3 regions of the Micromonospora globbae genome follow, and region 1 is predicted to be linked to each of the others. Evidence: riboswitches for the same ligand, from Rfam matches in the RefSeq annotation. Region 1 holds a riboswitch; each other region holds the start of a gene.
What was found. Region 1 has a riboswitch for cyclic di-AMP ahead of OG994_RS14615 (C39 family peptidase). Riboswitches for the same ligand answer to the same signal wherever they lie in the genome.
Positions count from the first base shown of each region.

Region 2: another riboswitch for cyclic di-AMP. It lies ahead of OG994_RS10480 (transglycosylase family protein); the one in region 1 lies ahead of OG994_RS14615 (C39 family peptidase).
Region 3: another riboswitch for cyclic di-AMP. It lies ahead of OG994_RS24300 (C40 family peptidase); the one in region 1 lies ahead of OG994_RS14615 (C39 family peptidase).

Region 1 covers NZ_CP108084.1:3,306,303-3,309,570, forward strand. Annotated here, with positions in the region: gene OG994_RS14610 (alpha/beta fold hydrolase) at 1-539, opposite strand, end outside; gene OG994_RS14615 (C39 family peptidase) at 747-1,595, opposite strand; cyclic di-AMP (ydaO/yuaA leader) riboswitch at 1,825-1,967, opposite strand; gene OG994_RS14620 (hypothetical protein) at 2,533-3,268, opposite strand, start outside.
Region 2 covers NZ_CP108084.1:2,360,235-2,363,502, forward strand. Annotated here, with positions in the region: gene OG994_RS10475 (ATP-binding protein) at 1-1,127, opposite strand, end outside; gene OG994_RS10480 (transglycosylase family protein) at 1,437-2,051, opposite strand; cyclic di-AMP (ydaO/yuaA leader) riboswitch at 2,049-2,231, opposite strand; gene OG994_RS10485 (hypothetical protein) at 2,684-3,016, shown strand; gene OG994_RS10490 (N-acetyltransferase) at 3,185-3,268, shown strand, end outside.
Region 3 covers NZ_CP108084.1:5,363,951-5,367,218, forward strand. Annotated here, with positions in the region: gene dcd (dCTP deaminase) at 1-215, shown strand, start outside; gene OG994_RS24300 (C40 family peptidase) at 314-1,291, opposite strand; cyclic di-AMP (ydaO/yuaA leader) riboswitch at 1,367-1,504, opposite strand; gene OG994_RS24305 (N-acetylmuramoyl-L-alanine amidase) at 1,759-3,268, shown strand, end outside.

The DNA.
Region 1 (3,268 bases):
CCCACCGCGAAGGCGGCCGGGTCCATGGCCAGCCGCCACCGCCCGTCGACCTGGCGCAGCCCGGCGTCCACGACCGGATCGTCGGGGGCCAGCAGACCGGCCAGACCGGATACCCGCAGGTAGCGTTCGGCGGCCTCGTCCCGGCCGGCGAACCAGATGATCGGACGGGCGGCCAGCTCGCGCGTCCGGGCCAGTTCGGCCGGGGACCAGACCGCCTTGATGCCGACGCCCACGACGGCGGCCACGGGCAGCGCGGAGCCCCGGGCCGCCAGCGCCAGCCCCACCACGCCGCCGAGCGAGTGACCGAGCACGACCACCCGGTCCGCGGGGGCCAGGGCGGCGGCAACGCGCTCGGCGAGCCCCGCGAACGAGTACGCCGGCAGGGGCGGCGCCGCGCCGTGCCCGGCGAGATCCGGCGCGAGCCAGCGCCCGGCCCAGCGCCGCTCCAGCACGGCGGTCGCGGGCGACCACACGTCGCCGGTGGCGCCCATCCCGTGCAGCAGCAACAGGGTGGGCTCGCGGCGGGACTCGTCGACCATGGACGGCAGTCTGCCATCGGGCCGCCCGCCGGGCGAGTCCCTGTCGGCCGCCGACGGCGGACCGGACGGCCATCGCCAGGGACGAGCGTCAGCCGGACAGCGGGTCCAGCCCGACAGCGGGGTCCAGCCCGACGGCGGGTGCAGCCGGGACGGCGACGGGCGCCGGCCCCCTCACGGGGTGCCGACGCCCGAGGTGCGCGGAGGATGTCAGGCGGAGTATCCGCGGGTGGTCATCCAGTTCGCCAGGTCGATGGTGGTGATCCAGTACGACGGGATCGCCGGGTTCGCCGAGTCGGCGATCTTGACGACGCGGCCCTCGTCCCGGTAGCCGACCACGGCGATGTAGTGCCCGCCCGGGAAGGAGTGCCAGCCGCCGTCGACGTCGGTGGCGTCGCCCACGATGTTCGCGACCACACCGCGCCCGTCGGTGATGGCCCGCACGACGTCCGCCTGGAGCTGGTCCATCTGCGCCGGGCTGGGCGCGTTCGGGAACATGCGGGTCCGGTACGGGTTGCCCTTGACCACCGCGTTCAGCACGCGGGTGGTGTCCTCGGCGGAGTTGGTGCCCATCTCCGTCGTGCCGAGCTGGACGGCCAGGTCGTCCTGGCTGCGCTCGATGCCGGCGGCGCTCAGGGCGTTACGCGTGGCGGCCGGGCCGCAGTAGTAGTAGGTGGTCTGCGCCTGGTAGTCGTAGTCGAGGACCTTGCTCGCCGGCGGCTCCGGCTTCCGGCTCACGTCCGGGTTCGCGGCCTTGGCGGCCTTGGTCGCCTCGGCGGTCTTCGTGGCAGAGGGCGACGCGCTCGGCGACGACGGTGCCGTGGTCTCGGGCGCGCTGGTCGTCGGGGACCGGTCGTCGCCCCGGGAGGCGATCCCGGTGTCGCTGCGCAGTTCGGCCACCGACGCCGAGGCCGGCTGCGTGGCCGGGGTGTCGTCGGCGGCGTTGACCAGCGCGCCGGTGGTGGACGCCAGCACCACGGCCACGGCGGAGGCCGCCGCGATCTGGAACGGACGCTCGGTTGCCAGCTGGCGCAGCCGGCGCTTCAGGGTGTGCTTCACAGTTCCTCCACGGGCTCAGGGGGAGAGCGGCGTGCCGGGATTCGGGCATGCGTGACCGCGCGGACGGCGTCCGCGGGTGGTGGACCGCTCAGGGGAGACGCCCGGTGAGCCGGGCGGAAGGACGCGGGGCCAGGATCAGCGCGCCGCCACGAGGCGGGCGGGCTCGGGCACCGCGGTGCCGTGGAGAGGTGGAGACGACCGAGGGGTGGGTACGAACAGCACGAGGTGGAACTCCTTCCGGCACCGCCTACCGGGTTAGCTGACGGGTTCGGGCGGGAAGTTCGCCCTACCGCGGGCCGTGGCCCGCGGATTCACCCCGGACGTGCGGGTGGGTCCCCGGCTCGTGAGAGCACGATTAGGCGGGTCGGCACGGCGTCGCCTTGTGCGATCGGTTACCGCGCCGGACGGGCCGACACTACTAACCGGTACCGGGCCTGCCAACCCCGTCCCACCTGCTTAAACCTGGTTCCGGGCACAAATTTCCGGGCGTACGGACGCTCTCGTGACGGGGTGGGACGAGCGTTTCCCGGGGCGCCGGCGGCACGCAACGGGACAGGCTGGTGACAACGTCGCCGGATGACGGGGAGAATTGGGCGCCCCTGGTTCCCGCTGACCGTTTCCCGGACGGTGTGAGCGGGCTCACGCAATTAAAGCCGGACGTATCACGCAAAGCGGATGAGGCGGGCAGGCAGCGGGCCCGGCCGGTTGACGACTCCGGGGTGTCAGCGGGTCCCTGCCAGGTGATCATCCCGACGGCGGTGTCACCGATCTCACCGGCGCTGCCCGCCCTCGTCAACCCCGCGCACAACCGGACCGCCGTCGTGCTCGCGCGCCCGGCCGCCGGGTGTTCGACGGGCCAGGGCCCGCGAGGTGTTCGACGGGCCAGGGCCCGCTGGGGTGCTCGGCCGGCCGGGCCTCTGGGATGGGCGCCGACGGGTCAGCCGGCCCGGGCCGGGCGCCAGCGGGCCGTGGCGGGCCGGGCGGTGGCCGTCGTGACCGCCCGGGCCGCCGGCACGCGGGCGGTCCGGAGTCGGGCCGCCGCCGCGTACGCCTCGGCGGCCAGGGCGCGGGCGGCCTCGGCGGCCAGTTCAGCGTCCCGCCACGCGGAGCGTTCCCGCTCCCCGGCGGCCCGGTAGTCGGCCAACCGCTCGTCGCGGACGAACCGGGCCAGCCGCACCTCCTGCTCGACCGGATGCCGGCGGGGGTCCCAGCCGTTGCGGTGGCCGAACACGTCGCCGAGCTGCGCCAGGGTCAGGTCACCGCGCCAGTGCGCCGCCGTGGCGGCACGGTGCAGGTACCGCTCGCGGGCGGCGTACTCGGCCGGCGTACGCGGCGTCCGGGGCGTGGGCAGCGCCCCCGCGCCCGCGAACCGGCGGGCGGCCGTCTCCGCCGCATCGTACGCGGCCCAGGCCCGTTCCAGGTCGGTGTGGGCGGCCACCCACTCGGCGCGCCGCCGGCGGGCGGTCTCCGCGGCGCGGGTGGCGGCGACCGCCACCTCCTCGGCGTACCGGCGCAGGTCGGCCGCCTCGGCCGCGGCGAGGTCCCGCTCGCTCGGGCGGGTCGGGTCACCACCGGGGTCGTCCTCCGGCCGGTCGCGCTCGGGTCGGGCGACCAGCACGGTGAGCACGGTCATGGCCAGCACCAGCAGCCCGGACCAGATGGCGGCGGCCTGG
Region 2 (3,268 bases), 950 kb from region 1:
CCGGTGTCCACGCGGATGCCGGGGCCGCTGGGCAGGGCCAGCCGGACGATCCGGCCGGGCGAGGGCGCGAAGTCGCGGTCGGGGTCCTCGGCGTTGAGGCGCGCCTCGACGGCGTGCCCGGCCTCGGCGGGGATCCGGTCGCCGAGCCGGCCGCCGGCCGCGACGTGGATCTGCGCCTTCACGAGGTCGAAGTCCGTGGTCGCCTCGGTGATCGGGTGCTCGACCTGCAACCGGGTGTTGACCTCGAGGAACGCGAAGAGCTTCTCACCGGGGTGGTACAGGAACTCGACGGTGCCGGCGCCCCGGTAGTCCACAGCCAGCGCGAGCCGCTCGGCCGCCGCCTTCAGCTCGCGGACCTGCTCGGGGGCGAGCACCGGCGACGCCGACTCCTCGATGACCTTCTGGTTGCGCCGCTGCACCGAGCAGTCGCGGACGCCGAGCGCCCACGCCGTGCCCTGGCCGTCGGCGATGACCTGCACCTCGACGTGCCGGGCGCCGGTGACCAGGCGCTCCAGGAACACGACGCCGCTGCCGAAGGCGCGCTGGGCCTCCAGGCTCGTGCGCGCGTACGCGTCGGTGAGCTCCTCGTCGCTGCGGACGACCCGGATGCCCCGTCCGCCGCCGCCGGCGGTCGCCTTCAGCATCAGCGGGTAGCCGATCTCGGCCGCCGCGCGCTTGGCCGCGGCCAGGTTCTCCACCGCGCCACGGCTCCACGGCGCCACCGGCACGCCGACCTCCTCGGCGATCAGCTTTGCGCCGATCTTGTCGCCGAGCGTGCGCATCGCCTCGGGGCTGGGCCCGATGAACGTGACCCCCAGCTTCGCGCAGAGTTCGGCGAACGCCGGATCCTCGGCGACGAAGCCCCAGCCGACCCACGCCGCGTCCGCGCCCGTCTCGACGAGGGCACGTTCGAGGACGGCGTGGTCCAGGTACGGACGCGCGGAGGCGGGCCCGAGGCAGTAGCTGTGGTCGGCCTCGCGGACGAACGTGGCCGTGGGCTCCGCGTCGGTGTACAGCGCGACGGTCTCGATGGGCGGGGCTGCGGCCTCGGCGTTGAGCTCGCGGACGGCGTGGATCAGCCGCATGGCGGCTTCTCCCCGGTTGACGATGGCGATGCGGCTGAACACCGAGTTGGCCCCCCAAAGAGCGTCGTTCACAGAAGAACGGGGACGCCCTGGTGGCAGAGGTCCCCGCCGACAACCTTCGCCGCTACCGGCCGGTAAGGAACTGTCGCACCGACCAAACTGCGAACGGCGGAAGTTGTGGAGATTCACCAACCCGGACGGTACGCCTTCTCCAAAGATCGATGCATCAGCCCCGCCGGTGACCGCGTCCGACCGACCGGGGAGATTCGCGCCACCACTGTCCGTGACGGCCGCACCGACACGTTCGGGCACCCACCCCGGAAGGGTGGATGCCCGGACGCCGGTGGTGCGTCAGAGGGCGAGCCGCTGCCCGGGCAGGATGAGACCCGGGTCGTCGCCGACCACCCGCTCGTTCCGCTCGTACAGGGCCCGCCAGCCGCCGTCCACGTGGTGCGCCTCGGCGATCTCCGACAGCGTGTCGCCGGGCTTCACCACGTACGTGTGCCCGCCGGACGAGGGCGCGGTGCGCGTCGTCGACGTCGAACCGCGCTCCTTGTCCCGGGTGGACGTGGACGACTTGCCGGTGGACGTCGAGGCGGTGGAGCCGGCCTTCTTGCCGCAGGTCGGCCACGCGCCGATGCCCTGGCCGTCGAGCACCTTCTCGGCGACGGCGATCTGCTCGCCGCGGGTGGCGAGGTCGGCACGCGCGGCGTACTTGGTGCCGCCGTACCCCTCCCAGGTGCTCTGGGAGAACTGGAGCCCGCCGTAGTAGCCGTTGCCGGTGTTGATGTGCCAGTTCCCGCCGGACTCGCACTGGGCGATGGCGTCCCAGTTGACCGCGGCCTGAGCGGGCGAAGCGGTGCCGAAGAGGGCGACGGCGCCGGTGACGGCGCCGGCGGCCAGGGTGCCGAGGGCGACGCGACGGGCGGTCACGGCACGGTGACGGGCGTTGTACGCAGATGACATGGGTGTCCTCCACGCCGGCGAGGTGAGCTGTCGGGTTCGGGCCGAGGAGCCCGGCCGCCCATGGCGGCTTCACCCCGAGGCGCGCGGCGCACCGCCGCACGCCGAGGAACGTGGGTCCCCCGCTCCTGCCCGGGTGACGAATTGCCGACGACCGGCGGCAGGATTAGGCGTTTCCGGTCGCGGTGTCCACGATGGCGGACCCGACCGACGCTAGGCGGCTCTCACGACGGTCGCCCACCCCCTGTGAAGTTCTTCACCGGGCCCCGCGTGGCGTCCCTCGCTCGAGTTGCGGACCGCGCGAGGCCGTGCGATGAGTGGCGCGTCGGCGCCGGGACGACCACGCGGCGTACCGGGAAGGTGACACCGCCGTCCACGTGCGACACCCGACACCCGGGATGCCGGACGGCCACCGATGGCACGCACATGATCACCCAACGCGATCATCGGTGGTCCGTACGGGGGACACGGCGGTGACGACTACGACACGAATACGCGCGGGGCTGGGATGCCTCGACACCGTGGGTGAGAATCCGCTACGGAGACCCGGCAGCTCAGGCCGCCGGCAGCCGGGTTTACCGGGGGGAGACAGTGGTGAAGGTAGGGCGGCACACGAACCAGAGGGGGGAATCGCCATGCCCGAGACAGACCGTACCGACTCGGTGACAGAACGACCGGACGGGGTGACCGACCCGTTGCTGTGGAAGCTCGCGCTGGAGGTGGCCGACGCGCACGAGCCCGACGGTGAGGGGGGCTGCCGGAACCTTCTCTGCGCCGGTGAGCCGTGGCCGTGCACGGCGTGGAACAACGCCCAGCGCGCGCTGCGGGCCGCCCAGAGCGAGGCCGACGGCATGGCCGAGCCCGCGCAGGACGCCCCCACCGGCTGGTCGGCGGCCCCGGTCGTGCCCGCGGCCCGCCGCGCCGCGACCGCCCACCTGCGGGAGTCGACGAGCGCCTCGGCCGCCTGACGGGGCGGACGGCCCGACGGCCGGGAGGACGTGTGGGTTCCGCTCCGGGCTGCGGCCGCGGGTGGACCGGTGACGCGGGAGCTGAGCGACGCCGGCCACCGTGGCCGCCCCCGGAGCGGGCCGAATATCGGCTGCGGGCCGACGGGTCGCGCCTCTAGGGTGCGCCGCGTGGACCTCGACATCGTGACCCTGGCGGAGCGCCCGGACGTCGGCCCGCTGCTCGACGAGGACTTCGACGGCGCCTGGCCGCCG
Region 3 (3,268 bases), 2.1 Mb from region 1:
TCTCCGGCCACGTGACGCTGGAACTGTCGAACGTGGCCAACCTGCCGATCACGCTCTGGCCCGGCATGAAGATCGGTCAGCTCTGCATCTTCCGGCTCTCGTCGCCGGCCGAGCACCCGTACGGATCGGCCGTGTACGGCTCGCGCTACCAGGGTCAGCGTGGCCCCACACCGAGCCGCGCCTGGCAGAACTGGCGTACCTGGCCGACCCGCTGAGCCGGACCCCGGGGCGGCGGCGAGGCACCACGGGTCGCCCCTGACGAGAGGGGTCCCTTCCCGGCGCATGCGCCGGGAAGGGACCCCTCCTTCGTGCGTCAGCCGGGGCGGCCGAAGCTGTGGATCGGCCCGTCGTCGACCTTCTTCATCTTGACCGGCACTCCGGCCTGGGAGGCGTGCACCACCCAGCCGCCACCGACGTACATGCCGACGTGGTGCAGGTCGCTGTAGTAGAAGACGAGGTCACCGGGGCGCAGGTCGCCGCGGCTCACGGTCTTGGTGACCCGGCGCTGCTGGGCGGCGTTGTGGGGCAGCGAGACCCCGGCCTTGGCCCAGGCCGCGAGCACGAGGCCGGAGCAGTCGTACGAGTCGGGGCCGTCGGCACCCCAGACGTAGGGCTTGCCGATCTGGGCGCAGGCGAACTTCACGGCCACGCCGGCGGCGCCACCCGGGTAGGTGGCCGGGCACGGGGCGGGTCGCAGCGGTCCGGCGCCGCCGTTGCCGTACACCTTGATCCGCAGCTTCTGCAGCCGGTCGATCTCGGCGTTGATCTGCTTCTTCTTGGCCGCGAGCTGGGCCTCGGTCCGGGTCAGCTGGGCCACCAGGGTGTCCAGCGGCTCCTTCTGCCGGACCAGCTCGTCGCGCAGCTGCGCGACCTGCTGGACGTCCTTCTGCTGCGTCTGGGCGAACCGGTCGAGCAGCTCCAGCTGGCCCATCAGTTCGCTGGGGCTCCGGCTGCCGAGCATGGCGTTCACCGTGGACAGGTTCTCGCCCTTGTACGCCCGCGCCGCGAGGGCGCCGACCTTGTCCATGGCCTGGTCGACCTGGACCTGGAGGGGCTTGATCCGCTTGGCCAGGGCGTCGGCCTGCTTGCGCTTGGCGGCCAGCTCCTGGCGGGTGGCGTTGTGCTTCTCGATGACCGGCTCGAGCTTGTTCCAGTCCTCATCGATCTGGCGTTCGATCTCGGCGACCGACGGGTCGGCGTGCGCCGCGGTGACGCCGCCGGTCAGGACGACGGCGACGCCGACGAGGGCGGCGAGGGCGGTGGTGAAGCGGGACCAGCGTGGACGCGGCACACCCGTCGCACGGTCGGCGCGCGCCGACCGGTTCGACGGAGGCCGCGGGGCATGGTGGGCCACCGGGCTCCGTACTCCTTCTTCCCTGACCGCCTACCGGGTTAGCTGACGGGTTCGGGCGGGAAGGGAGGCGCCCTACCGCATCGCTGCGGATTCACCCCGGAAACCTGGGTCCCCGGCTCGCTCCCGAGAGCGACTCGGCGGTGTCGGACCGTTACCGCCCGGGTGGACGGACCTGCTGCCGGCCGACGATTGACCAGACTAGAGAGGCGCGTTATCGATTCGCAACCCGTCAGGCCGTGACACTCCGTACGCGACACGGCCGACCGCACCCACGGTGCGACGCCGTAGATTTTCTTCTTCAAACCTCGATAGATGGAAAGGTATTGACCTGAACGCGGCGTCGGAGTGAAGGTGGGCCCACCTGCACCCGTCCTTCACTGGGGGGTTCGATGCACCGATCAGCCATGTCGAGAAGCCGGCGGGCGCTGCTCGCCGCCGCGGTGGTGGCCGCCGCCGCGGCCGTACCGCTCACCGGCGGCCCGGCCGGCGCCGCGCCACCCGCCGGGGCCGCTCCCGTCGACGACCGGCAGCAGCAGTACGCCGCCGCGGCGGCCGAGTACGGCGTACCCGAGAGCGTCCTGCTGGGCGTGTCCTACCTGGAGTCCAGGTGGGACACCCACGCCGGCGCGCCCAGCACCAGCGGCGGCTACGGCCCGCTGCACCTCACCGACGCCGCCCACGTCGCGGCGCTGCCCGCCAGCCACCACGTGGACGAGGGCGAGGACCCGCGCGGCGACACGTCCCGCCCGATGACGGTCACCACGCCCGCCGTCGCCTCGTCGGCCGACGGGCCGGACGCCGCGTCACTGCGGACCATCCAGGCCGCCGCCACGCTCACCGGCGCCGACGTCGAGGCCCTGCGCTCCGACCCGGCCACGAACATCCGCGGCGGGGCGGCGCTGCTCGCCGCGTACCAGAGGGAGCTGGGCGGACCCGTCGGCGCCGGGACCGACCCGGGCGCCTGGTACGGGGCGGTGGCCCGCTACTCGGGCGCCGACACGGAGGAGACCGCGGCCGCGTTCGCCGACGAGGTGTACGCGCAGATCCGTGAGGGCGCGAGCCGGCGGACCGACGACGGCCACCAGGTGACCCTGGCCGCGCGGGCGGTGAGCCCGCGGGAGGACGCCCTGCACCGGCTCGGGCTGCGCCGCGCGGAGCGGCCCGACGGGCTGGAGTGCCCGGTCGGCCTCGGGTGCGAGTGGATCCCGGCGCCGTACGAGCAGTACGGCCCGGGCGCCGGCGACTACGGCAACCACGACCTGGGCAACCGGCCGGCCCAGCAGAAGATCGAGTACATCGTCATCCACGACACGGAGGGCTACTACGGCCCCAGCGTCGGCCTCGTGCAGCAGGCCGACTACCTCGGCTGGCACTACACGCTGCGCTCGGTCGACGGCCACGTCGCCCAGCACATCAAGGCCAAGGACGTCGGCTGGCAGGCCGGCAACTGGTACGTCAACGCGAAGTCCATCGGCATCGAGCACGAGGGCTTCGCCGGGCACGGCACCTGGTACACCGAGGCGATGTACCGCACCTCGGCCAAGCTGGTCCGGTACCTCGCGCACAAGTTCAACATCCCGCTGGACCGCCAGCACATCATCGGGCACGACAACGTCCCCGGCACGGTGGCGTCGACGGTGGCCGGCATGCACTGGGACCCGGGCCCGTACTGGGACTGGTCGCACTACTTCGACCTGCTCAAGGCGCCGTTCCGGACCACCGGCACGAAGCGGACCGGCCTCGTCACCATCGACCCGGACTTCGCCGCCAACCGGCCGGCCTTCTACGGCTGCAACCAGCAGCCGCCGGGCGTGCCGGACCCGCCGCCGCCGGCCGAGCCCTGCCCGCTGCGCGGATCCTCCGCCGTGATCCTGCACAGCGCGCCGAGCCACGACGCGCCGCTGGTGAACGACC